DNA from 2 places in the Streptomyces sp. cmx-18-6 genome. Region 2 is predicted to be linked to the other one. Evidence: riboswitches for the same ligand, from Rfam matches in the RefSeq annotation. Region 2 holds a riboswitch; the other holds the start of a gene.
What was found. A riboswitch is a leader RNA that binds a small molecule or an ion and turns the genes downstream of it on or off. The one in region 2 is predicted to bind glycine.
Positions count from the first base shown of each region.

Region 1 (14,945 bases), on a different contig from region 2:
GTACGGCTCGTGCGTGCCCCGGATGTCCACGCCCACGCCCCCGGCTCCGGGCGCGGCGAAGGCCGCGTCCACGTACGCCATGGCGATCGGCCTGCCCAGGGTGGGGGAGGGCGCGCCGGAGGTGACCTCGCCGATCACCTTGCCGTCCGCGACCACCGGGAAACCCGCGCGCGGGACCCGGCGGCCCTCGGCGATGAGGCCGACCAGCTTGCGCGGCGGGGCGCTCTCGGCGCGCTCGGCGGCGGCCTTCAGCGCCTCGCGCCCCACGAAGTCGCCCTCCTTCTCGAACTTCACGACCCGGCCCAGGCCCGCGTCGAACGGGGTCAGCGCGGTCGTCAGCTCGTGCCCGTACAGCGGCATGCCCGCCTCCAGGCGCAGCGTGTCGCGGCAGGAGAGGCCGCAGGGGATCAGCCCGTGCGCCTGACCGGCCTCCGTCAGCGCCTGCCAGAGCCGCTCGGCGTGCTCGGGCGATACGAAGAGTTCAAAGCCGTCCTCGCCGGTGTAGCCGGTACGGGCGATGAGCGCCGGGACGCCCGCGACCGTGCCCGGCAGGCCCGCGTAGTACTTCAGCCCGTCCAGGTCGGCGTCGGTGACGGCCTTCATGATGGCGGGGGACTCGGGGCCCTGGACCGCGAGCAGCGCGTACGCGTCCCGGTCGTCCCGCACCTCGGCGTCGAAGCCCGCGACGCGCTCGGTCAGCGCGTCCAGCACGATCTGCGCGTTGCCCGCGTTGGCGACCACCATGTACTCGGTCTCGCCCAGGCGGTAGACGATCAGGTCGTCCACGATCCCGCCGTCCTCCTGGACGATCATCGTGTAGCGGGCCCGGCCGTTGCCCACGGTGGCGATGTTGCCGACCAGCGCGTAGCTCAGGAAGGCGGCCGCCTGGGGGCCGGTGACGGTGATCTCGCCCATGTGCGACAGGTCGAAGAGGCCGGCCCGGGTGCGTACGGCGTTGTGCTCGTCGCGCTCGCTGGCGTACCGGAGCGGCATGTCCCAGCCCGCGAAGTCGGTCATGGTCGCGCCGAGCGAGCGGTGCGTTGCGTCGAGGGCGGTGAGACGGGGGGCAGTGCTCATGGATACGGCTCCAGGGCATGACGACGTCAGGACGAATCCTCCCCATCTGTCATCGGAACCTGAGAGGTTCGCCGATAGCCCCTGACGGGGTATGCCCCTGGAGGGGGACGCCCTGTTCACAGGGCTCGGCTTGCACCTTGGGTGGAGCCGCCGGGCGGCTCGCTTTTCAGATCTGCCTCATCCACGCGGTACGGGGCCTGAGAGATTCAAGGGAGGATCTTGCTCCTTCGGCGCCCGGCTCACACTGTGGCCGGAACTCTCCCGCGCGGATTCGAACGGCCGGTATGCAGTTGGCGGGGTCATCATCGCACGCATCGCGACAGAGTGGGGCGGCCGGTCCGCAACGTGTGTGCGAACAGCGGGGGCGGTTGTGGAGCCTTGCCGTTTCTTTACACTTCACAGCAGGCGTGGGCGGGCCCGACAGCAGGGGGATGGGCGATGACGTTGCAGCCGTCGGTACCGACCGCGGGGGTCGCGCACGACGCGATGCCCGCGCAGCCCGGAGCGCCGGACCGGTCCGTACAGCCCGGAGCGCCCGCACGCGAGCAGCCCGGCGCACCCGTACGGGAACTGCCCGGAGCGTCCGCACGCGAGCACCCCGAGCACCCCGGCGCGTCCTCGCGCGCGCTGCCCGGCGCACCCGCGCGTGAGCTGCTGGAATCCCGTACGCCGGTGGTACGCGACCTGCGCGGGCGCACCGGCCACGGCCCGTACAGCCTCGACTTCACCCCCGGCGACATCGTGGTCGTCTCCGGGCTCCCCGGCGGGGGCAAGTCCACCCTGATCCGGCGGGCCGTGACCGACCGGGCCATCGACTCCCAGAACACCCGCGACCGCTGGGCCGCCGCCCTGCCGCGGTTACTCCCCTACGCCCTCTACCGCCCCCTGGTCCGCGCCGCCCACTACCTCGGGCTCTGGGCCGTCCTGCGCTCCGGCGCCTCCGTCGTCGTCCACGACTGCGGTACGCAGACCTGGGTACGCCGCTGGCTCGCCCTGTACGCCGCCCGCCGGGGCCGCACCCTGCGCCTGCTCCTCCTCGACGTGGACCCCGAGACCGCCCGCCAGGGGCAGCGCGAACGCGGCCGGGGCGTCTCCGGATACGCCTTCGCCCGCCACCGGCACGCGGTGGCCCGGCTGATCCGCTCCACCGAACGCGGCGAGCTGCCCCCCGGCTGCGGCTCGGCGGTGCTGCTGGACCGGGAGGCGGCGAGCGCGCTGAGCCGGATCTCCTTCACGGACGGTCACGACCCGGCGGACTGCTCCGGTTAGGGTTCTGGCCGGAGCGACGACAACGGCGAGAGGCACAGAGGCAGTGGACATTCCGGCCCAGGTCCCGGCGCGCCCCCAGCACGGGTGGCCCGCCAACGAGCTCGAAGAGGTGCTGACCGCGTCCCTCGGCGTCCCCGACGCGGGCGGCCGCCTGGTCGAGGTGCTGGGCCGCAGCTCGGTCTGGGTGCCCCTGCCGGCCGGCGGTTCGCCCGCCAGCGCCGACCTGGACCTGCCGATGATGGACATCGACGGCGCCGCGTACGTCCCCGTCTTCAGCTCCGAGGGCCAGTTCCTCTCCTGCGTCGGCAGCCACATGGCCTTCGCCGTGGCGCCCGCCCGCGACTTCGCCCGGGGCCTGCCCCCGCAGGTCGGCATCGCGGTGAACCCGGGCGGCGCGGTCGGCATCCCGCTGCCGCCGCCCGCCGTCGCCGAGCTCTGCCGGGCCGGGCGCACCGCCCTGGACGGGCCGGCCACCGGCGGCCGGGTCAAGCTGTACGAACCGGACTGGCAGCACGACCCGGTCGACTTCCTCGCCGCCGTGTCCGCGGAGTTCGAGGCCACCGGCGTGGTGAGCACCGCCCGCCGGGCCCTGGCCAGCATCGAGGGCGGCGACCCCGTCCTCTTCGTCGGCGTCGAGTTCGCCACCTGGGACGGCGCGGGGCAGAGCGCTCCGATGGACGCCCTGGGGCGGGCGCTGGGCCGGGTGGAGATCCCCTGGCCGGTGAACCTGGTCCTGCTGGACGTGGCCCAGGACCTGGTCGGCGACTGGATGCGGGAGAAAGTACGGCCGTTCTACCGGCGCGAGGGCCACTGACCCACCGGCGCCGGCCGACCGTGGCGTCAAGTCGGTGTCAGAAGCGGCGCATAAGCTGGTTTGATGGCGAGGTCGCTCCCGTGTGCCCGGGGGCTCGGACGGATCGATGAGGGGCGGGACCCAGGGTGAGTGCGTCAGGCACCGCGGCGGCCGGAAAGGTCGAGCACCTGCTGCGCCAGGTGACCCCCGGGCGTTACGACGCCTACGAGGCGCTGCTCGCGGCCCTCGCCGAGGGCCGGGTCTGGATGCTGCTCTGGCACGGCACGGCCGGTTCCCCGGACGCCCAGTACGGGGCCATGGAGATCGACGGCCTGGGATACACCCCGTGCGTCACCTCCGCCCAGGAGCTCTCCGCCAGCGGCTGGAGCAGGGCCCACGAGCTGGTCCCCGGCCGGGACATCGCCCGCGCCCTGTTCCCCGACCGCTGGGGGATCTGGCTCAACCCGCACGCCCCCGGCGGCGGCGTCGGCATCCCCTGGCTCGATCTGCGCCGGATCGCCACCGGCCTGGACCGGCTGCCCGCGGGCCCGCTCCGGCTGACCGAACCCGCCGTCGAGCTCCCGCGGTTCTACGCCCAGCTCACCCAGAACGCCCACCGCACCCAGGCCGTCCGCTCCCTGCGCCGCGCCTGGGTGCACCCCGCGGTCGGCGTCCCGTACCTCGCGATCGGCCTCGACCTGTACGACACCGGGCGGGCCTCCGTCGACGCGGTGCGCACGATGATGCGGCAGTCGATCGGCGCGGTCCCCGACGGGCTGCCCGTCTCCACCGTCGCCATGTCCGACGAATACGACCCGGTCGCGATGTGGCTGCGGGCCAACACCCGCCCGTTCTACGACCGCGAGGCGCACGTTCCGGCCGGCCCCCCGCCCGCCGCCCCCGGTTACGGCTATCCGCCCGCGGCTCCCCGCGCCTACTGAACGGCCGCTGAACCAGATAGGGAAAGCGGAATTCCGCTTTCCGGGTTCTCCTCGAAGGCTGCACAGGAAAACTCAAATAATGCTCAAGAGATTACGGTTGGGTCTCGCGAGTAATTACTAGTGCGAATCTTCTATGCGTCCGTATAGCGTGAGTCCAGGCTCAAGGAGCCGCCGCCCGGACCGGCCCCTTTACCGGTTCTTTCGAGGGCATATCGGATTCACACTCAAAGGGGAAATGTGAGAGTTCGCATAGGTTCACTGGTCGCCGCTTCGGCCGTTCTGGCCGGCACGCTGGTTTCCGGGTCCTCGGTCGCCGCCGTCGCGGCCGCTCCGTCCCTGGCGCCCGCCGGGGTCTGCTCGGGCGGTCTGAAGTACGACATCACGTCGAACAAACTGCTCCACATAAGCGTGGGGAAGACCTTCAAGAAGGGCCCCGGCGGCACGCTCACGGGCAAGGTCACCAAGAAGGAGATGATCCGCAGCCGGGTCCCGGTCACCGGCGGCGCGTCGGCGGCCGGAGTCATCGCCCAGGCCAAGCGGGAGGTCAAGGACACGCTCCGCAAGGAGGTGCCGACCTCGGTCGGGAGCAAGTTCACGCGCAAGGTCGCCAAGAAGAAGTACGGCAACATGCGGTACGGCTCCTGGGGCCAGCAGGTGAAGTGGCGCTACTACCAGGAGACCCCCGACTGCAAGAGGACCACGCGGGCCACCGGCACCGCGAACATCGTCAGTACCCTCCGCGGCTGGAGGTACTGGGAGACCGCTTCCTGAGTCCGGTCTCCTGAAGCCGATCGTCCTCGGGCGTGCCGATGATTGCGATCCCGTCGGCCGGACAAAGCCGCCGGAATTTCTCTGCTCCAGGAATTCCTGACGCAGCGATATCACGCTGAAGGTCTCGGCCCCCGAGGAATCGACCCCGGGAAAGTGGGCTGGTCGGTGCTCCCGGAGCAGTGGCCGGCCCCGCCGGGCCCCCGCGCGCCGTGCCCGCCACCCGCGCCGCCGCCGTACCACCGGCCGTGCCGCACCCGCCCTGCTCTCCCCCCGCCGCGCCTTCCGAGCCCCCGCCCACCGCGCCTCCGCCCGGGTCGCGGAGGGCGAGGTCCGGAGCGGCCGCATCCGGGTGGCGAAGGGGTGATTCGCCGCGATGTCCCGTATCAGCCGCCTTTGTTGAGCGTCCGGGTCTCGACTGGGTATCACCGCTATCCGGACTGTTCTCCCCGGTCCCTCCCGTCTGTAGTGTTCGGCCGGTCAAGATCTCCCACATGGTGAACCAGGGGTGGCCCCATGCGAATATTCAAGTCCGGAGTAATCCGGGCACTCACGGCGACCGTTGCCGTCGGCCTGATCGCGACCGGTTGCGCCAGTGAGCGGGACGACGACAGCAACGCGAGCGCCAAGGACACCTTCGTCTTCGCCGGCGCGGGCGACCCCAAGTCGCTCGACCCGGCCCTGGCGACCGACGGGGAGACCTTCCGGGTGACCCGTCAGGCGTTCGAGGCGCTCATCGAGCACGAGCCGGGAGGCAGCGACCTCGTCGGCGGCCTCGCCGAGAAGTGGGAGAGCAACCCCGAAGGCACCGTGTGGACCTTCAACCTGCGCAAGAACGTCAAGTTCCACGACGGTGAGGCGTTCAACGCCGAGGCGGTCTGCGCCAACTACAACTTCTGGTTCAACTGGAAGGGCACGTACCAGTCCAGCGCCCTGTCCTACTACTGGCAGGCCATCATGGGGGGCTTCGCCAAGAACCAGGACAAGGAGACGGCGAAGGCCAACTTCAAGTCCTGCACGGCCAAGGACGAGAACACCGCCGTCATCGAGGTGAACGAGGCGACCGCCAACCTTCCCGGCGGATTCTCGCTCCAGGCGCTGGCGATCCACTCGCCGAAGGCGCTGGAGAGGTACAAGAAGGACGACGTGAGCGCCAAGGGCGATGCCATCACGTACCCCAAGTACAGCCAGGAGGCCGGCGCGCTGGCCGGTACCGGCCCGTACAAGTACGCGAAGTGGAACAAGGGCAACAAGGAAGTCACCCTGGAACGCTTCGACGACTACTGGGGCGAGAAGGCCAAGGTGAAGAACCTGGTCTTCCGCACCATCTCCACCGAGGAGGGCCGTCGTCAGGCGCTCCAGGCCGGTGACATCGACGGTTACGACCTCGTCGCCCCGGCCGACGCCAAGACGCTGGCGAAGGAGGGCTACCAGGTCCCGTCCCGTGACGTCTTCAACATCTTCTACCTGGGCTTCACGCAGGACCACCACAAGGCCCTGGAGAAGAAAGAGGTCCGGCAGGCCCTCGCCCACGCGATCGACCGGGACAACATCGTCAAGACGCAGCTCCCGGCCGGTGGTGTGAAGGCGACCCAGTTCATGCCGGACACGGTCGCCGGGTACTCGGACAAGGTCACGACGTACGACTACGACACGAACAAGGCCAAGGACCTCCTCAAGGAGGCGGGCGAGGAGAAGCTCAAGATCGACTTCTGCTACCCGACCGAGGTCACCCGCCCGTACATGCCCGCCCCCCAGGACATCTTCGAACTGCTGAAGGCGGACCTGGAGAAGGTCGGCATCACCGTCACGCCCAAGGCGATGAAGTGGAACCCGGACTACAGCGACACGACGCAGAACGGTGGCTGCAGCCTCTACCTGCTCGGCTGGACCGGTGACTTCAACGACGGCTACAACTTCATCGGCACCTGGTTCGCCGGGTACGACAAGCAGTGGGGCTTCAAGGACAAGAAGGTCTTCGACGCCCTGAAGGCCGCGTCCGCCGAGCCCGACGCCGCCAAGCGCGTCGACCTGTACAAGGCGGCCAACGAGATCGTCATGGACTACCTGCCCGGCGTGCCGATCTCCTCCTCCCCGCCGGCCATCGCGTTCGCGAAGAACGTCAACCCGCCGAAGGTCTCCCCGCTGACGCAGGAGAACTTCGCCGAGGTCTCCTTCAAGTAATCGCACACCAGCGGGTCCGCCCGGCCACAGAACCTCGGTGGCCGGGCGGACCCGCATCGACGCACGTGAGAAAGGGGCACGCGGGGTGCTGCGACTCGTCGTAAGAAGACTTATCCAGCTCATTCCCACCCTGCTCGGCCTGTCGGTCCTGCTCTTCCTGTGGCTGAACCGACTACCCGGCGGACCCGCCTCAGCGATCCTGGGCGAGCGGGCCACCGAAGCCGACGTCGTGAGGATCAACCGGTCCCTGGGACTCGATCAGCCCGTGTACGTCCAGTACTGGCGCTTCCTCAAGCGCATCGTCGAACTGGACCTCGGCACGTCCACCCAGACCGGACAGCCGGTGTGGGAGGAGTTCACGCTGCGCTTCCCGGCCACCGTGGAGCTCAGCCTCGCGGCGATCCTCATCGCCGTCGCGGTCGGCATCCCGCTCGGATACCTGGCGGCCAAGCACCGCGGCGGCTGGCTGGACGTCGCGTCCGTGTCCGGTTCGCTGATCGGCATCTGCATCCCCGTGTTCTTCCTCGCCCTGCTGCTCAAGGGCGTCTTCGCCGTGCAGCTCGGCTGGTTCCCGAGCTACGGGCGGCTGTCGACGGGTATCGACGCCACGGACATCACCGGGTTCGCCGTCCTCGACGGCCTGTTGACCGGCGAGCTGGACGCGGCCTGGGACGCGCTCGGGCACCTCGTCCTGCCGGCCGTCGCCCTGGCCTCGATCCCGCTCGCGGTGATCGTCCGTATGACCCGCGCCAGCGTCCTGGAGGTGCTCGGCGAGGACTACATCCGCACCGCCGAGTCCAAGGGCCTGGACAAGCGGACCGTACGGGGCCGTCACGTGCTGCGCAACGCGATGCTGCCCGTGGTCACCGCGCTCGGCCTGCTGACCGGCAGCCTCCTGTCCGGAGCGGTGCTCACCGAGTCGGTGTTCTCCTTCGGCGGCATCGGCTCCTTCATCCGCACCGCGATCGACGCGCGCGACTACCCCGTGCTCGTCGGGTTCATCCTCTTCATCGCGATGGTGTACGTCGTCATCAACCTGTTGGTCGACCTCGCGTACAGCATCATCGACCCGAGAGTGCGGGTGCACTGACGTGACGACCTTGACCAAGAAGGCCGACAAGATCGACCGGCTCGCCGAGCTGATGCAGACGTCCGAGGTCACCAGCGGTGCGAGCCTCTGGCGCGAGGCCATGCGGCGGCTGCGCAACAGCAAGATGGCGGTCATCGGAGCCGTCGTCATCGCCGTGTTCGTCGTCCTCGCGATCATCGGCCCCTGGATCGCCCCGCACAGCCCCACCGGCCAGAACTGGCGGGGCGAGGTCTTCCAGAACCAGGGCAAGTTCGTCGGCATGCGCGGCGAGAACTGGTTCGGCCTGGACCACCTGGGCCGCGACATGTTCTCCCGCTGGCTCGTCGGGGCCCGGCAGACGCTCCTCGTCGGTGTGGTCTCCATGCTCATCGGCCTGATCGTCGGCGCTGTGGTCGGCATCCTCTCCGGAGCCGCCGCCACCCTCGGGGGCCGGGCCGGACAGCGCGTCGACACCGTGATCATGCGCTTCACCGACATCATGCTGTCGCTGCCGTCCCTGCTGCTGGCCGTCTCCATCGCCGCGGTGCTCGGGCAGTCGCTGACCACCGTGATGATCGCTGTCGGCGTCGTCCAGATCCCCATCTTCGCCCGCCTGCTGCGCGGTTCGATGCTCGTCCAGGGCGGCGCGGACTACGTGCTCGCCGCGAAGGCGGTCGGCATCCGGCGCAAGCGGATCGTGCTCACCCAGATCCTGCCGAACTCCCTGAGCCCGGTGATCGTCCAGGCGACGCTGAGCCTCGCCACCGCGATCATCGAGGCGGCGGCCCTGTCCTATCTGGGGCTCGGCAACCCCGACCCGGCCGTACCCGAGTGGGGCGTGATGCTCTCCCAGGCGCAGCGCTTCTTCGACAACGAGCCGATGATGGCCGCCTACCCGGCTGTCGGGATCATCATCACCGCACTGGGCTTCACCCTGCTCGGCGAGGCCATGCGCGAAGCCCTCGACCCGAAGCTGCGAGGCTGACGTCCCATGCCACTGCTCTCAGTTGAAGAACTCAGCGTCACCTTCACCGCGCGCGGCCGCAAGGACGCCACAGCCGTGGACGGCGTCTCCTTCGACGTCGACCAGGGCCAGGTCGTCGGCCTGGTGGGCGAGTCGGGGTGCGGCAAGTCCGTCACCTCGCTCGCCCTGATGGGGCTGCTGCCCCGCAAGGGCGTCCGCGTCGGCGGCCGGGCCGAGTTCGACGGCCAGAACCTGCTGGGCATCAGCGAGCGCAAGCTCCGCGACCTGCGCGGCAGCCAGCTGGCGATGATCTTCCAGGACCCGCTGTCCTCGCTGAACCCGGTCGTCCCCATCGGCGTCCAGGTCACCGAGATCCTCCAGCGCCACCGCGGCCTCAAGGGCGACAAGGCCCGCAAGGAAGCGGCCTCGCTGCTCGACCGGGTCGGCATCCCCGACCCGGCGCGGCGGCTGAAGGAGTACCCGCACCAGCTCTCCGGCGGTATGCGCCAGCGTGCGCTGATCGCCATGGCCGTGGCCTGCGCGCCCCGGCTGCTGATCGCGGACGAGCCGACCACCGCACTGGACGTGACCATCCAGGCCCAGATCCTGGAGCTCCTGAAGGAACTGGTCGACCAGGAGGGCACCGCCCTGCTGATGATCACCCACGACCTGGGCGTGGTGGCCGGCCTCTGCGACCAGGTCAACGTCCTCTACGCGGGGCGGGCGGTGGAATCGGCGGGCCGCCGCGAGCTGTTCGCGCACCCCACCCACCCGTACGCGCACGGGCTGCTCGGCTCCATCCCGCGGCTCGACTCGGCGCGCGGCGAACCGCTCCGCCCGATCCGCGGCTCCATCAACGACAAGATCGCCTGGGCGGACGGCTGCGCCTTCGCGCCCCGCTGCGACCACTACACGCTGGAGTGCCTCACCGGCACCCCCGAACTGACCGAACCACGCGCCGCCGGACACCAGGTGCGCTGCGTCAACCCGGTCCTGCCCAAGGCGGAGGTCCCGGCATGAGCCTGCTCGAACTGGACGGCGTCAAAGTCCACTTCCCGGTCAAGAAGGGCATCGTCTTCGACCGTACGGTGGGCCATGTCTACGCCGTCGACGGCATCTCGCTCAGCGTGGAGGCCGGCCAGACATACGGCCTGGTCGGGGAGTCGGGGTGCGGCAAGACCACCCTCGGGCGCGCGGTGCTGCGCCTGAACGACATCACCGACGGGGCGGTCGTCTTCGACGGCACCGACCTCGCGAAGCTGCCGGCGGAGGAGATGCGGGCCTTCCGCCGCCGGCTCCAGATGGTCTTCCAGGACCCGCTGGGCAGCCTCAACCCCCGCCAGAACATCGAGTCGATCCTCTCCGAGGGCATGGCCGCCCACGGCATCGGCAAGGACCGGGACGAGCGCCGGGAGAAGATCACGGACATCCTCGCCAAGGTCGGCCTGCCGGCCAACGCGATGTCCCGCTACCCGCACGAGTTCTCCGGCGGCCAGCGCCAGCGCATCGGCATCGCCCGCGCCCTGGTCCTGGAACCCGACGTGATCATCTGCGACGAGCCCGTCTCCGCGCTCGACGTGTCGGTCCAGGCGCAGGTCATCAACCTGCTGGAGGAGCTCCAGGAGTCGCTGGGCCTGACCTACCTGGTCATCGCCCACGACCTCGCCGTGGTCCGGCACATCTCGGACGTCATCGGGGTGATGTACCTGGGCGGGCTGGTCGAGGAGGCCCCGAGCGACGCGCTGTACGCGAAGCCCCGGCACCCGTACACCAAGGCGCTGATGTCGGCCGTCCCGGTGCCCGACCCCGAGGTCGAGGACCGCCGGGAGCGCATCCTGCTCCACGGCGACCTGCCCTCCCCGGCGAACCCGCCGGCCGGCTGCCGCTTCCACACCCGCTGCCCCTGGGTGCAGGAGACCAAGTGCGCCACGGAGCGCCCGCCGCTGCTCGACACGGGCGACGGGCACAAGGTGGCCTGCCACTTCACGGCCGAGATCGAGGCCGGGACCGTGAAGCAGACCCTGGCGACGGGCATCGAGGCGGTCATCTCCACGGAGGCGGTGGCGACCGAGGCGGTGGAGGTCTCCGAGGGCGACGCCCCCGCCCCCGCCGCGGAGAAGCCCGCGAAGGTGCCGGGCCAGGCCGACGCCCCCGACTCCGTACCGGCTACGGACGGAGCCACGGACGCGGGCAAGGGCGCAGCCAGGGAAGGGGCGAAGGGCGGAGCCAAGGAGTAAAACCGGCACAATTGCCCGGTGCTCACCGAACTGTTCACGCCCTCCGTCCAGCATGCGCTCGATCTCGTCGGGATCTTCGTCTTCGCGATCTCGGGCGCCCTGCTCGCCGTACGCAAGAACTTCGACGTCTTCGGCATCGCGGTTCTCGCGGAGGTGACAGCGCTGGGCGGAGGGCTGTTCCGCGACGTGATGATCGGCGCGATCCCGCCCGCCGCCTTCACCGACCTCGGCTACTTCACCACCCCCCTGTTCGCCGCCGTCCTGGTCTTCTTCCTCCACCCGCACGTGGAGCGCATCCAGGTCGGCGTCAACGTCTTCGACGCGGCGGGGCTCGGCCTGTTCTGCGTGACCGGCACGGTCAAGGCGTACGAGTACGGGCTCGGGCTCACGTCCTCGGCGGCGCTGGGCCTCGCGACGGCGGTCGGCGGCGGTGTGCTGCGCGACGTGCTCGCCAACGAGGTGCCCTCGCTGCTGCGCTGGGACCGCGACCTGTACGCGGTGCCCGCGATCGTCGGCGCGACCATGGTCGTCCTGTGCATCCGCTTCGACACCCTCAACGCCTTCACCAGCGGCCTGGCGGTCATCGCCGCGTTCACCCTGCGCCTGCTGGCCCTGCGCTACCACTGGCGCGCGCCGCGTGCGTACAACCGGTCCTCGGCGCGGGCGGAGGAAGCCTAGAGCGGGAATGGGCGGCTTAAAAGCTACCGCTCAGTAATGCACTGCATGTACCGTGCATGCCATGGCACAGGCAGCGACAGAGGCGGCGGCGCAGACCGCCCGGGCAACCATCGGCGACAGCGAGTTCGACCGGGACACCGCGGTCACCCTGCGTGAAGGGGGCGTCTACGACGCGGAGCTCTCCGCGGGCTGGACGATCATCCACGCCGTCAACGGCGGCTATCTGCTGGCCCTCCTCGGCCGCGCGCTGGGCGAGGCCCTGCCGCACTCGGACCCGTTCTCCGTCTCGGCGCACTACCTGACCGCCTCCGTCCCCGGCCCCGCCGTGATCCGGACCCAGATCGTCCGCACCGGCCGCACCCTCTCCACCGGGCAGGCGTCCCTCTTCCAGTACGCGGAGGACGGCAGCGAGATCGAGCGCATCCGGGTCCTCGCCACCTACGGCGACCTGGACGCCCTCCCCGACGACGTACGCACCACCGCCCTGCCGCCCGCCATGCCCGACCGGGACCACTGCCTGGGCCCGAGCGACGGCGCGCCCAAGATCCCCGGCAGCTCCGCCATCACCGACCGCCTGGACATCAAGCTCGACCCGGCGACCGTGGGCTGGGCGATCGGCGCTCCCTCCGGCAAGGGCGAGATGCGCGGCTGGTTCGGCCTCGCGGACGGCCGCGACCCCGACGCGCTCTCCCTGCTCCTCACCGTGGACGCCCTGCCGCCGACCTCGTTCGAGCTGGGCCTCACCGGCTGGACCCCCACCGTCGAGCTCACCACCCACATCCGCTGCCGCCCGGCCCCCGGCCCGCTGCGCGTCTCCATCACCACCCGCAACCTCGCGGGCGGCTTCCTGGAGGAGGACGCGGAGGTCTGGGACAGCGCGGACCGCCTGGTCGCCCAGTCCCGCCAGCTGGCGAAGGCCCCGCGCGCCAAGTAGCGGCCGGGGCGGGCGCGTACGGGGCTCGCGGCGGATCATGGGCGGGTGAAATCCGACCGGCTGCTCTCCATCCTCCTGCTCCTCCAGACCCGGGGCACGGTCCCTGCTACCGAGCTGGCCGAGCGCCTCGACGTCTCCGTGCGGACGATCTACCGGGACGTCGAGGCGCTCTCCACCGCCGGTGTGCCCGTCTACGCCGAACGCGGCCGGTACGGCGGCATCGCCCTGCTCCCCGGCTTCCGCACCGACGTCACCGGCCTGACCGCCGACGAGGCGCGCGCCCTGTTCGTCCTGGCCGCCGAGGGCGCGCACGCCGCACTCGGCCTGGACGCCGCGCTGAGCTCCGCCCTGCGCAAGGTGATGGCCGCCCTCCCCGCCCCGCACCGCCCGGCCGCCGAACAGACCGGCCGCCGCGTCCTGGTCGACCCGGTCCGCTGGATGAGCGGCCCCCGGGCCGCCGTCGACGTGGCCGAACTCCACGAAGCCGTCCTCGCCGACGTACGGCTGCGCCTGCGCTACCGGCACAGCGGGACCGCCGCACCCGTCACGTACGCCGTCGACCCCTACGGCCTCGTCGTCAAGGCCGGCGTCTGGTACCTCGTCGCGGACCTCGACGGCGACCCGCGCCTCTTCCGCGCCGACCGGATCCAGGAGGCCGCCCCGGCCGAGGAGCCCGCACACCGGCGGGCCGGGGCCGAACTGGGCGACGTCTGGGAGGTGTTGCGCGCCCAGGTGGAGGAGCGCCCTCGCGGGGTACGTCTGCGGGTCCGGGTGCACCGCTCCCGACTGGACCTGTTCCGGCGGCTGAACGGGGGCGTGCTGACGGGCGAGCCGCGGCCCGACGAACCCCGGCCGGGGGAGGAGCCGGGGCAGTGGCTGCTGGCCGAGCTCGCGGTCTCCGAGGCCGCCTGGGCCCGCTCCCTGCTCTCCTTCGGGCCGAACCTGGAGGTCCTCGCACCGCCCGAGGCCCGGCGGCTGCTGGCGCGGGCGGCGGCGGAGGTGGTGGAGATGTACGGGGAGGGGACGGGGGCGGTTGGCGGGTCCGGAGCCGGCTGACGGGGGCGGAGCCGGCTGACGGGTCCAGGGTCGGCTGACGGGGGCGGGTCATGGGGTCAGGGGCTCAGTCCGTCCCGGGTGCCTCGTCCAGCCAGTGGGCGCGGCCGATCGAGACCAGGCGCAGCCGTCGCCGGGCCACCCGGACGACGTCTCTCTCGTGCTGCGGCCCCGCCTCCAGCAGCGCCGACGTGGTGATCACCATGTGGTCCACGTAGAGACCGCCCAGCATCAGCAGATCCTCCTCACTCCACCCGGCCGACCCCGGCTCCTGCGCGAGCGCGAGCGCCACCTCTTCCGCGAACCGGAACAACTGGGCGGCGATGGCCTCGCGCACCGGGCCCACCCCGCCGTGCTGCTCCCGGGCGATGAACCGGAAGTGGGCGGGCTGCGCGGCGACATGACGCGCTATCACCTCCACGCTGCGGTCCAGCCGCTCCTCACTGTCGCCCGTCTCCGCGAGCACCGCGCCGATCAGCCCGTGCAGGCTGCCCAGGGCCTCCTCCACCAGGGCCACGCCGAGCGCGGCGGTGTCCTCGAAGTGCCGGTAGAAGGCGGTGGGGGTGACCCCGGCGGCCCGGGTCACCTCGCGCAGCCCCAGGCTGCTCAGGCTCTGGTGCTCCAGCAGGAGGAGCGCGGCGTCCAGGAGGGCCTGGCGGGTCTTCAGCTTCTGGGTCTGACGGATTCCGGCGGTGTGACTCATGCCATTCAGTAAACAACCGTTCTCCGAGTCAAGGAAGGGGCTGGGAGGTTTAGGCTGGCGAGTCAGTGAACACCTGTACTCCGAACGGCTTTCGTCTTCGCACAGAGAGGTTCCGCCGTGCTTGTCCTCGTCGCCGCGCTGCTGCTGTTGGGAATCGTCCTCGGGGCGGTCACCCTGCTCCCGCTCCCGCTCTCCCTGGCCTTCGCGACCGTGATCGGCTGCTGGCTGCTGGCCTTCGTCGCGCGTGAACGCCACGCGCGCCGCGCCCGCTGATC
Region 1 covers NZ_JAEBEP010000004.1:286,368-301,312, reverse strand. Annotated here, with positions in the region: gene gcvT (glycine cleavage system aminomethyltransferase GcvT) at 1-1,077, opposite strand, end outside; glycine riboswitch at 1,254-1,351, opposite strand; gene ACLJPL_RS12080 (AAA family ATPase) at 1,516-2,346, shown strand; gene ACLJPL_RS12075 (enhanced serine sensitivity protein SseB) at 2,390-3,160, shown strand; gene ACLJPL_RS12070 (enhanced serine sensitivity protein SseB C-terminal domain-containing protein) at 3,286-4,080, shown strand; gene ACLJPL_RS12065 (hypothetical protein) at 4,318-4,851, shown strand; gene ACLJPL_RS12060 (ABC transporter substrate-binding protein) at 5,365-7,032, shown strand; gene ACLJPL_RS12055 (ABC transporter permease) at 7,118-8,122, shown strand; gene ACLJPL_RS12050 (ABC transporter permease) at 8,124-9,086, shown strand; gene ACLJPL_RS12045 (ABC transporter ATP-binding protein) at 9,093-10,085, shown strand; gene ACLJPL_RS12040 (ABC transporter ATP-binding protein) at 10,082-11,302, shown strand; gene ACLJPL_RS12035 (trimeric intracellular cation channel family protein) at 11,321-11,980, shown strand; gene ACLJPL_RS12030 (thioesterase family protein) at 12,042-12,914, shown strand; gene ACLJPL_RS12025 (helix-turn-helix transcriptional regulator) at 12,960-13,970, shown strand; gene ACLJPL_RS12020 (TetR family transcriptional regulator) at 14,035-14,670, opposite strand; gene ACLJPL_RS12015 (hypothetical protein) at 14,788-14,943, shown strand.
Region 1: linked by a shared signal. The riboswitch ahead of gcvT (glycine cleavage system aminomethyltransferase GcvT) and the one ahead of gcvP (aminomethyl-transferring glycine dehydrogenase) in region 2 are both predicted to bind glycine.

Region 2 (14,945 bases):
GGACGCCCGGGAGCTGGCGGAGCGTGCGGCGCGACCGGATGTTCCGGCCGCACCCGTCGCGGTCGACGGCGGCGGCGCGCCGGGGGCCGGAGCCGTGGACGAGGAGCCCGAGCGGGAGGGCGCGGAGCACCCCGCCTCCCGGCGGTGGCCCGCCGGACACGACGTGCGCCACGCGGAACACGGACACGGCTGGGTGCAGGGGAGCGGGGTCGGCCGGGTGACGGTCCGGTTCGAGGAGCCCGGGGGGCCGGTCGGCCGGGTGCTCACCTTTCGTGTCGACGACCCGGAGCTGAAGCCGGCCGATCCGCTGCCGCTGGTCCGCGACCCGGTCGACTACTCCTCCTGGCCGGCCAGCCTGCCGAAGTCCCGGTCGGGGCCGGCCTCCGCCGGGAGCGCGGAGTCGAGACCGTAATGCCGGTAGAGCTGAAGCTCCTGTTCGGGCGAGAGGTGCCGGCCGACGCCGAAGTCCGGTGCGCCCTTGATCAGGGCGCGGTCGAAGGGGACCCGCAGCGCGTCCTCGACGAATTCGCTGGGCTCCAGGGGGACGAAGGCGTCCCGGCTGAACAGGCCGGTGCGTACGGCCGCCCACTCGGGCACGCCCGTCGCGTCGTCGAGATAGACCTCATCGACCGTTCCGATCTTGGCCCCGTTGCGATCGAAAGCCTTGCGGCCGATCAGGCGGCGCGGATCGATGTCCGTCTGCACGATGCCTCCCACTGGTCGCCACTGCTCAGGGCGGTCCCCTGTCGCTCCACCAGCACCAGACAAGTGCAGATCCGTGGCGTCGGCCACTCGAGAATGCCCGCGACGACCGCCGCTGGTAGGCTGGCAGACGGCTGCTGACCCCGTGCGGGAGAGTCCTCCGGTGCAGAATCCGGAGGCGCCGAAGGAGCAAATCCTCCCCGGAATCTCTCAGGCCCCCGTACCGCACGGTTGAGGTCACTCTGGAAAGCAGGGCGGGTTCCGTGCGGGCGCAGGCCGGCACGGATTCGACCCTCACCGACGGTGAAAGTCGGCACGCCCCCGGGCGGGCCGGTGAAGCTCTCAGGTTGAGATGACAGAGGGGGAGGCCGTTCGGGCACCCGCGCCGTGGTGCCCCTCGCAGGTCGTGACAGACCAGGAGGCCTCCACCATGACCCCCCGTCGCACTCCGCTCTCCCAGCTGGAGCAGGGCATTCCGTTCGAGCAGCGCCACATAGGGCCCGACGCCGAAGCCCAGGCGAAGATGCTCGCCCAGGTCGGCTACGGCTCCCTCGACGAGCTGACCGCCGCCGCGGTGCCCGACGTGATCAAGAGTGCGGAGGCCCTGAACCTTCCCTCGGCGCGCACCGAGGCCGAGGTCCTGGCCGAGCTGCGGTCGCTCGCCGACCGCAACCAGGTGCTCGCCCCGATGATCGGCCTCGGCTACTACGGCACCTTCACGCCGCCCGTCATCCTGCGCAACGTCATGGAGAACCCCGCGTGGTACACGGCCTACACGCCGTACCAGCCGGAGATCTCCCAGGGCCGCCTGGAGGCCCTGCTGAACTTCCAGACGATGGTCGCCGAGCTGACCGGACTGCCCACCTCCGGCGCGTCCCTGCTCGACGAGGGCACCGCCGCCGCCGAGGCCATGGCGCTCGCCCGGCGCGTCGGCAAGGTCAAGAAGGGCGTCTTCCTGGTCGACGCCGACACCCTGCCGCAGACCATCGCGGTCATCGAGACCCGCGCCGAGCCGACCGGCGTCGAGGTCGTCGTCGCGGACCTCGGCGACGGCATCCCCGCCGAGATCGCCGAGCGCGGCGTCTTCGGCGTCCTGCTCCAGTACCCGGGCGCTTCCGGCGCTGTGCGCGCCATCGAGCCCGTCATCGAGCAGGCCCACGAACTCGGCGCGATCGTCACCGTCGCCGCCGACCTGCTGGCGCTCACGCTGCTCACCTCGCCCGGAGCGCTCGGCGCGGACATCGCGGTCGGCACCACCCAGCGCTTCGGCGTCCCCATGGGCTTCGGCGGCCCGCACGCCGGCTTCATGGCCGTCCGCGAGAAGTTCGCCCGCAGCCTGCCCGGCCGCCTCGTCGGCGTCTCCGTCGACGCGGACGGCGACAAGGCGTACCGCCTCGCCCTCCAGACCCGCGAGCAGCACATCCGCCGCGAGAAGGCCACCAGCAACATCTGTACGGCGCAGGTCCTGCTCGCCGTCATGGCCGGGATGTACGCCGTCTACCACGGGCCCGAGGGGCTGCGCACGATCGCCCGGCGCACCCACCGCTACGCCGCGATCCTCGCCGAGGGCCTGCGCGCCGCCGGCGCCGAGGTCGTGCACGGCGACTTCTTCGACACCCTGACCGTGCGGTCGCCCGGCAAGGCCGCGGAGATCGTCGCGGAGGCCCGGGAGCGCGGGGTCAACCTGCGCCGCGTCGACGCCGACCACGTCTCCATCGCCTGCGACGAGACCACCACCCGGTCCCAGCTCTCCGCCGTCTGGGCGGCCTTCGGCGCGGACGGCGACATCGAGGCGCTGGACGGCTCGGCCGCCGACGCGCTGCCCGGCGCGCTGCTGCGCTCCGACGACATCCTGACCCACCCGGTCTTCCACCAGCACCGCTCCGAGACCGCGATGCTGCGCTACCTGCGCAAGCTCGCCGACCGCGACTACGCGCTGGACCGCGGCATGATCCCGCTCGGCTCCTGCACCATGAAGCTGAACGCGACCGCCGAGATGGAGTCCATCACCTGGCCCGAGTTCGGCGCGCTGCACCCCTTCGCCCCGGCCGAGCAGGCGCAGGGCTTCCTCACGCTCATCCGCGAGCTGGAGGAGCGCCTGGCGGAGGTCACCGGTTACGACGCCGTCTCCATCCAGCCGAACGCCGGCTCCCAGGGCGAGTTCGCGGGACTGCTGGCCGTCCGCGCGTACCACCGGGCCAACGGCGACGACCAGCGCACCGTCTGCCTGATCCCCTCCTCCGCGCACGGCACCAACGCCGCGAGCGCGGTCATGGCGGGCATGAAGGTCGTCGTGGTGAAGACCGCCGACGACGGCGAGGTCGACATCGCGGACCTGCGGGCCAAGATCGAGCAGCACCGCGACGAGCTGGCCGTGCTCATGATCACCTACCCGTCCACGCACGGGGTCTTCGAGGAGCACGTCGCCGACATCTGCGGCGAGGTGCACGACGCGGGCGGCCAGGTCTACGTCGACGGCGCCAACCTCAACGCGCTGGTCGGGCTGGCCAAGCCGGGCAAGTTCGGCGGCGACGTCTCGCACCTGAACCTGCACAAGACCTTCTGCATCCCGCACGGCGGCGGCGGCCCCGGCGTCGGCCCGGTCGGCGTCCGCGCGCACCTCGCCCCGTACCTCCCCAACCACCCGCTCCAGCCCGCCGCGGGCCCGGAGACCGGCGTGGGCCCGATCTCGGCCGCCCCGTGGGGCTCGGCGGGCATCCTGCCGATCTCGTGGGCGTACGTCCGTCTGATGGGCGGCGAGGGCCTCAAGCGCGCCACGCAGGTCGCCGTGCTGGCCGCCAACTACATCGCCAAGCGCCTGGAGCCGCACTTCCCGATCCTGTACAACGGCCCGGCCGGACTGGTCGCGCACGAGTGCATCGTGGACCTGCGGCCGATCTCCCGGGCGACCGGCGTCTCCATCGACGACGTCGCCAAGCGCCTCATCGACTACGGCTTCCACTCGCCGACCATGTCGTTCCCGGTGGCCGGCACGCTGATGATCGAGCCGACCGAGAGCGAGGACCTCGCCGAGCTCGACCGGTTCTGCGACACGATGATCGCGATCCGTGCCGAGATCGAGAAGGTCGCCTCCGGCGAGTGGAGCGCGGACGACAACCCGCTGGCCAACGCGCCGCACACCGCGGCGGCGCTCGGCGGCGACTGGGACCACGGCTACAGCCGCGAGGAGGCCGTCTTCCCGGCCGGGGTGTCCGCCGCGGACAAGTACTGGCCGCCGGTGCGCCGGATCGACGGCGCCTTCGGCGACCGCAACCTGGTGTGCTCCTGCCCGCCGCTGGAGGAGTACGACAACTGACCCTTCGGGGCGTGACCTGACATGCGTCGGGGCCGGTGCGGGAATCCTCCCGGGCCGGCCCCTTCTCCGTACAGCCTTGTTCGGACGTCCTCGTACGTCCGCCTCAGGCGGCCTTCACCACGCGGCCTGTCGCCAACGGCCGGTGCGGGGCGATGATCTGCCCGTCGGGCAGCAGCTCGCCGGTGTCCTCGAAGAGCAGGACGCCGTTGCACAAGAGGCTCCAGCCCTGTTCCGGGTGGTGTGCCGTCAGTCGGGCCGCCTCCCGGTCGGTGGAGTCGGCGGTCGGGCAGGGTGGCTGGTGCTGGCACATGGATGGGTTCTTTCGCTGCGTCGAGTCGAGTGTCCTGCGGCTGGATGAAAGGCTCATGGCCGCCCCCGTATCAGTCGGTCGAGTCCCAGTGTTGCCCTACGGCGCTGATTCCGCAGGGATTTCACCGCAGCTCCTGTACTCCTCTCATGACGCATCACCCGCGCGGACGGTTCACCGCAACTGCACGGTCCCTTCGGGTGGTTCGGGGTGGCCGGACCGGGCTAGTCCGAGTGGGCAAGAGGGAGCCCCCACGGTGACCCGTTCCGCCGGCAGGGCGTGCGGGTCATCGTGGGGGCCGGTCGTCCGTCGCCGCCGGTCAGGCGGAGCTGAGCAGTGGGCCGGGGGCCACGCGCAGGGTCATGACGGGCAGCAGGTCGGCGACCCGGTGCGGGCGGTGCGCGGCGATGCCCGGCGGGGCGGGCGCGAGGGGCACCAGGACGTCGGCCGGGGCGAGCACGCCGACCGAGGCGTCGGAGGAGTCGTCCTCGGTGCTGTCGTGCAGCCAGAGGGTGAGCATGTACAGCTCGGGAATGGACAGGAGTCTCGCCTGGTACGCCGTGGGCGAGGCTTCCGCCTGGCGGACCGCGAGCTCCGTCGAGGCGAGATAGGGGCCCTCGAAGAAGTGCGAGAAGCTCCAGCCGTCCGGCGTGAGCATGGTGTCCGCGGCGGCGACCGCCCGGCCCTCGCTCCGGATGAGGAAGCGCCAGGCCGCGAGGCGGGTTCGGGGTGCCGTGCCGGTCGGAGCGATCCGGTCCAGAACGTGCACGGGAAGCGGCAGTTCGGGGCTCAGTGGTCCCTGGACGGACCGCAGGGCGGAGGTGTGCGCCTCGCGGACCGCGGTCGGGGAACCGAGGGCCGCGAGAACACTGCGCAGGGCGGGCGCGGGAGCCGGGGGGACATGCAGCGGCATAGTGGGTCGCCTCTCACTTCGGAGACACGGTGATGCGTGGGCGGGTGCAGACGGCGCTGTCGGCGTGCGGAGCCAGAGCCAGAGGAGGCCGGTGACGGGCCGGTTGCGTCAACTCTCTGCCTCGTCAGGCGGAGTTTATACGACACGTGTTCACTCAGTGTTTCCGCTAGCTGCCGGGCATATTTCGCGCAAGGCGGCATCCGGTCTTCGAATTGCGGTATTCCTGGTGATTTGATCGGCCGCTCACGGCCCCTGCCTGGGGCTCTTTCGGCGGAGCGGACGGCCGAAACTCGTCGGTGTTTCCACCACGGTTCCGCCGGGTGCTCCCCGGCCGAAAATGCCGGGCGGCCCTTGCCCAAGGAATGTGCCCCCGGTCTCCGTCAACCAGCCTAGCGGGTTTCCCGACGCCCGTGGGGCGTTACGGATCACTCCGGCTGGGCATTATCGATCGTGATGCGAACGGCCCGGTCAGCGGGCCGACCACTGGAGGAGGGACCCCTCGATGGGGGAGAAGGTCGTGGCGGGAGCCGTTGACCTGTCCGATCGGCAGGCATACCGCACCAAGCTCAACCAGTGCCTGGAGGGGCTGGGCAGACTCCTGGCGGAGCGGAGGTTCGACCGGCCGAGAAACCTGATGGGGCTGGAGATAGAGCTGAATCTCGCGGGCTCGGACGGCATGCCCCGGATGATGAATCAAGAAGTGCTCCAGCGCATCGCGAGCCGGGATTTCCAGACCGAACTCGGGATGTTCAATCTGGAAGTAAATATCGTTCCGCACCGGCTCGGCGGCCGGGTATTCGATCAGCTCTCGGAGGAGTTGCGGACCGGTCTCGCCTATGCGCACCGCAAGGCCGGGGAGGTGGACGCGGGGATCGTCATGATCGGAATCCTGCCGACGCTCGGCCGGCATGACGTGGTCTCGGCCAATCTCTCGGACGTGGACCGCTACACCCTGCTCAACGATCAAATGGCGGCGGCCCGGGGGGAGGATTTCGTCCTGGATATCGAAGGCGTGGACCACCTGGTCTGCTCCTCGCCCTCGATCGCCCCCGAATCGGCCTGCACCTCGGTCCAGTTGCACCTCCAGGTGACGCCCGGCCGCTTCGCCGACGTGTGGAACGCGGCCCAGGCGATCGCCTCCGTCCAGATCGCGCTGGGCGCCAACGCCCCGTTCCTGTTCGGCAAGGAGCTGTGGCGCGAGTCGCGGCCCCCGTTGTTCCAGCAGGCCACCGACGTACGGCCGCCGGAGCTGGCGAACCAGGGCGTGCGGCCGAGGACCTGGTTCGGGGAGCGCTGGATCACCTCCGCCTACGAGCTCTTCGAGGAGAACCTCCGCTACTTCCCGCCGCTGCTGCCGATCTGCGACGAGGAGGAGCCGCTGCGGGTCCTCGACGAGGGCGGTGTGCCCGAACTGGCGGAGCTGGTCCTGCACAACGGGACGGTCTACCGCTGGAACCGCCCGGTGTACGGGATGACCGACGGCGTTCCGCACCTGCGGGTGGAGAACCGGGTCCTGCCGGCCGGGCCGACCGTCACGGACGTGATCGCCAACTCCGCGTTCTACTACGGGCTCGTACGGGCGCTCGCCGAGGAGTCCCGGCCGGTGTGGAGCAGGCTGCCGTTCGAGGCGGCGGAGGAGAACTTCGACGAGGCGTGCCGGCACGGCATCGAGGCCGAGCTCCTCTGGCCCCGGTCCGGCCGCTCCGGCGGGCTGGCCAGGATCCCCGCCGTACAGCTGGTACGGGAGGAGCTGCTGCCGCTGGCCGCGGCCGGGCTGGACGCCTGGCACATCGAGCCCGCCGACCGCGACCGCTATCTGGGCGTCATCGAGGAGCGCTGCAAGCGGCGGGTCAACGGGGCCTCCTGGCAGGTCGCCACCTACCGCCGGGCGCTGGAGGCCGGGCTCGGCCGGGAAGCGGCCCTGGCGGCGACCACGCGGCGCTATGCCGAGCTGATGCACGCGGGGGAGCCGGTGCACACCTGGCCGGTGGGGTTCCCGGCGCCGTGAGCGTTGGCTCGTACGCGGACGGGGGCGGCGGCCGGGCCGGGCCGCCGCCCTCATTCCTAGGGGACGTGTCCGCGCTGGCCGGCCGTCATGATGGCCCGGAGGATGACGGCCTGGATGTCCGCCGGGTCGCTCACCCCGTACCCGTCGCCGCCGGTGATCCGCGCGATCTCCGCCACCTCCGTACGGTCGGCGTCCGGGCCCACCGCGATGACGATGACGGGAACGGGGCGCTCCGGGTCGACGAGTTCCTTGAGCTCGGCGAGCAACGCGCCGCGTGAGATGGAGCGTTCGTCCTGGTTGGAGCCGTCGGTGAGGATCACCAGGGCGTTGAACTTGCCCTTCACATACGTCGACAGGGCCTCCTTGTACGAGGCCAGCATCGTGTCGTACAGCCCGGTCGCCCCGCCCGGCACGGGCTGGAGCCCCGCGAACGCCGCCGTCAGCTTCTCCCGGTGGGTGGAGCCGCCCTGGGCGGGGTCGCCCAGCCGGCGGGTCGGCATGAGCTCGCGGTAGTCCTTCTCGCCGTCCAGCGTGGTGGCGAACTCCCAGAGGCCGATCTCGTCGTCCGGGGTGAACTGGCTCAGGGCCTGGATGAGCGATTCCTTGGTGACGTCCATCCGGGACTGGGCGCGTCCCGGCACCGGCGTCGACATGGAACCGGACGCGTCGACCACCGTGGTCAGCCGGGCGCTCCGCACCGTGATCGTCCACATCCCCAGCATCTCCTGGAGCCGCTTCGCCGAGGGCGCCTCGGCGGCCGACGTGCTGTACGGCTGGGGCGCCCGGCCGCCCGCCGACGTGACGACCGTGCTCAGCGCCCCGCCGTCCGGCGCCCGGAACCCGTACCGGGCGAACGTGGCGCGGGAGTCCCCGTCGTTGAGCAGGGTCATGAAGCGCAGGGCCGCCCGGGACTGCGCCAGGGTCAGCTTCTCCCGGTTGACCAGGGTGTACGGGTAGTCGAGGAGCGGAGTGCCGTCCTCGGGATAGAAGAGGTTCAGCTTGCCGTCGTCGGCCGCCTCCCCGTTGTGGGTGAAGGCCGCCTGCTCGGAGATCAGGACCGCCTGATTGCGCTTCGCGTCGCCGCCCCCGGTGCCGGAGCCGCTCCGCGCCAGGGTCCCCAGCGCCTGCGCGTCGCTGTCCGACATCCGCTCGGCCAGCACCTTGGCGGTCTCCGCGACCCTGGTGTCGCTGTCTTCGCCCTGCTGCTCGGACGAGGAGCCGATGCTGGTGAGCGCCAGCAGGCCGGTGGCGCTGCGCGCCGGATCCGCCGCACCGAGGCGAACCTTGTCCGACTGGAGGATCGCGGTGACCAACTCGCCCCAGGCGTACGTCTTGTCGGGCCAGCCCAGACGTTTCGACACGGACGGCACTATGGCCAGAACCACCGGTGAGGAGGCCACCGAATCCGAGGGGGAGACGGGGATGCCCTCGCCCAGCCCTTCGGCCCGGTCCAGCCACAGGTCGGAGTCGGGCAGCCAGATATGGAAGCCGGGGGCCTTGCCGCCGCCCGCGAGTTCGGCTGCCACCTCGGAGGAATCGCGCGCCACCACCTCCACGTCGAGACAGCGGCCGTCCGATCTCACCTCGTCGGCGAGGGCCTCCTCGGCTATGGAGCGTACGGCCGGCGCGATGTCCGGGGAGGCGACCAGGGACAGTCGGACGGCGGCGTTCTCGCAGGACTCGGAGAACGCCCACAGGCCGCCCTTGGCCGCCACCGCTGTGCCCGTCGCCACGGCCAGGACGAGCAGGGTGGCGATGGAGATGGTGCGACGCCGGCGCCCGCGGGGAGCGTCCCGGCGTTCATCCGGCGCGTAGGCGTCGGGCAAGCTATGACGTCCCATGTGGGTGATGCCCCCTGAAGATGAACGATGAACGAGGAAAAAGGGGGGACCGCACCATCGGTGATGGTGGTCGTCCTCCGGCCTGTCGCGCATGATCTTCGTACCTGCATTCGAGACCCTAGCGGGACGGTGAGCGGGATGAGACGCGATTGCAGAACAAAAGGCGGGTGTACTGGTGGAGGCGGGGCGCGTGGCTGATTCTTTTCCGCAAGTGGACGCATCGAGAAGGATCTTGCGGTCCGAAACGGTGCTGGTCCTGGCGCTCTCTCTGGGCGCGAGCGCGGTGTCGGCACTTATCAGTTTCATCGGATCGCTGACGAAACCGGGCGGTCTGAAGGACCAGGCGGCGACGCTGAACGGCTCGTACGCCCCAGGCCGCCCATGGCTTGATCTGGCCTGGCAAATGTTCGGGATCGCAACGGCCCTGGTGCCGGTCGCGCTCGTGGCGCACCTGCTCATCAGGGAGGGGGCGAGCCTGCGGACCATCGGGTTCGACCGGACCCGGCCGTGGTTCGACCTCGGTCGCGGGACCCTGGTCGCGGCCGGCATCGGCAGTGCCGGGCTCGCCTTCTACCTGGGGGCCAGGGCGAGCGGTTTCAACCTCACCGTCGTTCCGGAGTCGCTGCCCGACGTCTGGTGGAAGTTCCCCGTACTGATCCTCGCCGCGGCCGAGAACTCCGTGGTGGAGGAGGTCATCGTCGTCGCGTATCTGCTGCGCAGACTGGACCAGTTGGGGTGGACGCCGATGGCCTCACTGGTGGCGAGCTCCGTACTGCGCGGCTCGTACCACCTGTACCAGGGCATCGGCGGCTTCATCGGCAACCTGGTGATGGGCGTGGTCTTCGTGCTGCTGTACCGGCGCTGGGGACGGGTGGGGCCGCTGGTCGTCGCGCACACGCTGCTCGACATCGGGGCGTTCGTCGGGTACGCGCTGCTCGCGGGGAGGGTGGACTGGCTGCCGACGCTGTGAGGGCGGGGGCAGGGGGGGTTGGGCTGCGGGGGGAGTGGGGGGCTCCGCAGCTTTTCGCGTCGGTACGGCCCCGCACTCCTGCCATGCGTACGGGCTTTCGCGGCCCCCGCTGCCCGTGCCGGGGCCCCGCAGCGCCTGCCATCCGTACCCGGGCCCCGCAACTCCCGCGCTCAGAGTGTCGTCAGCAGCTCGCCGTCGATCACCGTGACCGCCGTGCCGGTCAGCAGGGTGCGCTCCCCGCGCAGGGCGGTGCGTACGAGGCCGGAGCGGGCGGACGCCTGGAGCCCGGTGAGGTCGCTCCGGCCGAACCGGGCCGACCAGAAGGGGGCCAGTGCGGTGTGGGCGCTGCCGGTCACCGGGTCCTCGTCGATGCCGACGCCCGGGAAGAAGCCGCGCGAGACGAAGTCGTAACCGCGGGCGGGGTCTTCGGCGGCGGCCGTGGCGATGACGCCCCGCCGGGAGCAGGCCGCGAGGGCGGCGAAGTCCGGGGCGAGAGCCCGTACGGTCGCCTCGTCGGACAGTTCGACGAGCAGGTCGCCGATGTGCTCGCCGGTGTCGTGGACCGAGAGCGGCTCGGCTCCCAGCGCTTCGGCGAGTCCGGTCGGCGCGCTCTCCGCGCGCAGCGGGGCGGTGGGGAAGTCGAGGGTGAAGGAACCGTCCGGGTGGGCGGTGGTGGTGACGATCCCGCAGCGCGCGGTGAAGCGCACCGTGCCGGTGGCCTGCCCCGTGGTGTGCAGGATGTGCGCGGTGGCGAGCGTGGCATGACCGCACATGCCCACCTCGGTGGCCGGGGTGAACCAGCGCAGCGCCCAGTCGGCCTCGCCGCCCGGCGGCAGGGGGTGGGCGAAGGCCGTTTCGGAGAGGTTGACCTCGCCGGCGATCTCCTGGAGCCGTTCGGCGTCAGGGAAGGCGGCGGAGTCCAGCAGGAGGACGCCTGCGGGGTTGCCGGAGAAGGGGCGGTCGGTGAACGCGTCGACGATGCGAATCCTCATGCGGCGACCGTAGATCGCTCGCGGGACCGTGGACCAAGGCCAATCCGGGACGTCTGGCCTTGGTTCCGGGAGGTCGACGGTCCGACCGAAGGCAGCGGTAGGCCGGCAGAGCCGAGGCGCGCTCCTGGACGTGCCCGCGCCGAACGTGTACGGCGGTCGGGTCCGGTCCGGGTGTCAGACCCTGGTTCTAGTGTTGTCCCGGTGATCCCGTTGGCGGTGAATCCGTCGCGGCCGGAAGCCGCCGCCCCAGGCGCGCCAGGGGAGACAGGGCCATCAGTGCCGGGGACAGCATCATGCCCGCCGACGTCGCCAGGAGGCTGGTGCGCACCCCCCACTCCGCCGCGAGGTATCCGCCGAGCAGGGAACCGAGCGGGGTCAGCCCCATGCCGACGAAGGTGATCGTCGCCGCCGCACGGCCCTGCATCCCGTAAGGGGTGACGGCCTGCCGGACGGCCATGACCGTGACGTTCACCAGCTGGCTGAAGGTTCCGAACACGAAGGTGATCAGGAGGAGCGCGGGCACCGTCCCGGGGGAGGAGCCGTGCAGCGCGGGAACGCACAGCAGCGCCCCGTTGCCGATCACCGCCGCGCACACGAGCACGGCGCCATGGCCGAACCTGCCCGGCAGACGGGCGGCGAGCAGCGAGCCCAGGAGCGCACCCGGCCCCGTCGCCGCGAGCGCCAGCCCGACCATGGCGCCGGACAGACGCAGTTCACGCGGGAGGAAGAGCAGATAGGCGGTCATGGTGGCCGCCAGAGCGAACTGAAAGGCGGCCGAGGCCAGGCAGATGGTCCGCAGCGAGGCATCGCGGGCGACGAAACGGAGGCCCTCGCGGATGCGCCGTCCTACCCGGGGGGAGCGTTCCGAACGTTCCGGGGGCGATTCGACTCGACTGATCCGCCCGATCGACAGGAACGACAGCACGAAGAACAGCGCACCGGAGGCGACAGCGATCGCCGCCGGCAGCGACATCAGAGCGCCGCCGAGGGCCGGACCGCCGATCTGCGCCGCGGACCGGCTGCCCTCGAGCGCGCTGTTCCCGCCCAGTAGCTGATCGCGCCTCACCAGCCGTACAAGGGAGGTCTGATAGGCCACGTCGAAGAACACGGACAGCGCCCCGACGACGAACGCCAGCACGAGCAGCACCGGCAGACCCAGCCCGCCGAGGAGACCGGCCACGGCGGCCGCACCCAGCGCCAGGGCCCGGGCGGCGTCCGTCAGCACCATGACCGTGCGCGTCCGCCACCTGTCCACCCACGCGCCGACGAAGAGCGAGAGCAGCAGGATCGGAGCCTGTCCCACGGCGCGGAGGACGCCCAGCTCCCCGGCGTCGGCTTCGAGCGTCAGGACGGCGAAGAGCGGCAGGACCACCAGCGCTGTGTGCTCGCCGAGTTGGGAGGTCGTCTGCCCCGCCCAGAGTCTGCGGAAGTCTCGGTCCCGCCACAGGCTCGACGTAACAGGACGGTGGGAATCGGAGGGGGCGGAGGAATCGGAGGAAGCGGACGGCACGAAGTCCCCTGGGGATGCCGGAACGAGGCCCGCTGTCCGACGACGTGCCGAGGCGGGCGCGCCGAGGGTACGAGCCGGGGTGGGGCTCGCTGTGCCGCGACATCAGGGGCAGCACGCGATGACAGGGCCGATCACGGCCTACCGCAGTGTCAACGCGCGCTCGGGCGACCGGGCATGTCTGGGCTCCTCGGGGTGTGCTCGCTGCGTGCGCACACTAGCGCCGGCGGCCCGGCCGACCCAAGGCGTTTTCGGCCGGCGGGGGCTTCTTCGCCGACGCCGATACCCCGTCAGCCGTCCCGCGCCAGTGCGGAGGGGCAGCGGAACACCGGTCGGCCGAGGTGGTCCGCGCGCCCCTCTTCGTCGAGTTCGAAGGGGCCCTCGGGGATCACGCAGAACTCGTTGGGGTTCGCCATGCCGTGACCCTCGCAGGTCGCCAGGTGCACGCGGCCACCGTCGACCGCGTGGCCTACACGATGGAACGCGCGACGCGGAATCCCACGTCGTCGACCTGGAAGGTCGGGTGGCTGCGGCGACGGGCCGAGGCGCGGCAACTCCAGTGCTCGTCGAACCAACCACCGCCACGGAGCACCCGGTATTCGCCGTAGACCTCGGCGTCGTAGACGTCCCAGCACCAGTCCCAGGCGTTGCCGAGCATGTCGTAAAGCCCCCACGGGTTGGGGCGTTTGCCGCCCACTTCGTGGATGCGCTCATGCGAGTTGCCGCGGTACCAGCCGATCTCGTCGAGATCCCCGTAGTGCGGCCCGGTCGTCCCGGCACGGCAGGCGTGCTCCCACTCGGCCTCGGTCGGCAGCCGGTACCCGTCGGCGGACGCGTCCCACTCGACGCCTTCGCCATCGGCGGGGAAGTGGTAGGCGGAGGTGAACCCGTGGCACTGGGACAGGGCGTTGCAGAACCGTGCCGCGTCCCACCAGGAGACGCTCTCGACGGGCAGCCGATCGCCCTGGGCGGTACTCGGCCGCCGGCCGGTGATCTGCGCGTACAACGCCTGGGTGACAGGGAATGCCCCGAGCCGGTAGGGCGCGAGCTCGACCGGCCAACTGCGCTGTGTCCGCCGGTCCGACAGCGTCACCCGCCCCGGCGGGACCTCGATCATCTCGTTGCCCGGTGTCACGTCCATGATCAGGAGATCCTAACGAGAGCTGCCGGCCGGGATCTGGGCAGGGGCGGGTTTGAGCGGAGAGACCGGCGGACGTGAGCCACCTCTGTCATCTGTCACCCCCTGCCGTCCGTCGACGACTTCCGGGGCTGCGCCCCCGATGACCGTCCGGCGACAGGACGGGACAGGACAGGACGGGAACGGAGCCTTGCGTTCCGCCTACTCGGTCACACGGTCCGAGTCACGCTCGGCGGGAGTCGGTGCGCGGTGATGCCGAAGTGTTGTGCCGTCTGGACCGGCTCGCCGACGTCAATGAGGGCCCCGCACGGACCAGACGCTTGCCGGAAGATAGGTTCCGATATATCGTTGAAGTATCGCGAAAGATCACCGATAGAAGGAGCGTAATGATGCGTACACACGGATACGAGCATGAGCACGGGCCGGGACGCCGCGGCCCCGGTCATCACGGGCGAGATGAGGGCGGCGGGCGGCGAGCCGCCTTCGGGCCGTTCGGGCCGCCGTTCGGCGGCGGGCCTTTCGGGGGGCGCGGTCGAGGCGGTGGAGGCCGGGGCCGGGCGCGGCGCGGGGATGTGCGGGCGTCGATCCTGGCTCTGCTGAAGGACCGGCCGATGCACGGATACGAGATGATCCAGGAGATCGGCGAGCGCAGCGGCGGGGCCTGGCGGCCCAGTCCCGGGTCCGTCTACCCGACGCTCCAGCTGCTGGAGGACGAGGGGCTGATCGTCAGCGCGAGCGAGGGCGGCAAGAAGCTCTTCACGCTCACCGACTCCGGACGCGCGGAGGCGGAGTCCGCTCCCGAGGCCCCGTGGGAGGGGGCCGGGCGCGGCGCGGACTGGGAGGACGCGAACGAGATCCGGCAGGCCGGGTTCGGTCTGATGGAGGCGTTCGGACAGGTCTGGAAGACCGGCTCGCCCGAGCAGCGGCAGAAGGCGATGGCCGTCATCAACGACGCCCGCAAGAAGCTGTATCTGATCCTTGCCGACGAGCATTGAGCGGGTGCCCGCCATCGACCGCGGTCGGTGGCGGGCGGTGGGGCCTCACGGACAGCTGTCCGCGAGGCCCCACCGTGCGTTCGCCGCCGAAGTCAGGCCGCGACCAGGCCGTCGAGTCTGCGCAGTGACTCCTGGAGCGCCGCCGTCGCGGAGTCCCTGAGTCTGCCGCCCATCATGGAGACCGCCGCGCCGGTGAACTCGCCGTCGATGCGCACCGCCGTGGCGTCCCCGTCCGGGGCGGGCGTGAGGGAGTAGC
Region 2 covers NZ_JAEBEP010000008.1:381,645-396,589, reverse strand. Annotated here, with positions in the region: gene ACLJPL_RS21320 (DNA polymerase IV) at 1-412, shown strand, start outside; gene ACLJPL_RS21315 (PRC-barrel domain-containing protein) at 334-705, opposite strand; glycine riboswitch at 841-938, shown strand; gene gcvP (aminomethyl-transferring glycine dehydrogenase) at 1,133-4,018, shown strand; gene ACLJPL_RS21305 (DUF5999 family protein) at 4,122-4,328, opposite strand; gene ACLJPL_RS21300 (hypothetical protein) at 4,645-5,238, opposite strand; gene ACLJPL_RS21295 (glutamate--cysteine ligase) at 5,741-7,246, shown strand; gene ACLJPL_RS21290 (substrate-binding and VWA domain-containing protein) at 7,303-9,087, opposite strand; gene ACLJPL_RS21285 (CPBP family intramembrane glutamic endopeptidase) at 9,278-10,057, shown strand; gene ACLJPL_RS21280 (PhzF family phenazine biosynthesis protein) at 10,228-11,049, opposite strand; gene ACLJPL_RS21275 (MFS transporter) at 11,237-12,559, opposite strand; gene ACLJPL_RS21270 (hypothetical protein) at 12,847-12,972, opposite strand; gene ACLJPL_RS21265 (formylglycine-generating enzyme family protein) at 13,026-13,697, opposite strand; gene ACLJPL_RS21260 (PadR family transcriptional regulator) at 14,084-14,689, shown strand; gene ACLJPL_RS21255 (SRPBCC family protein) at 14,782-14,945, opposite strand, start outside.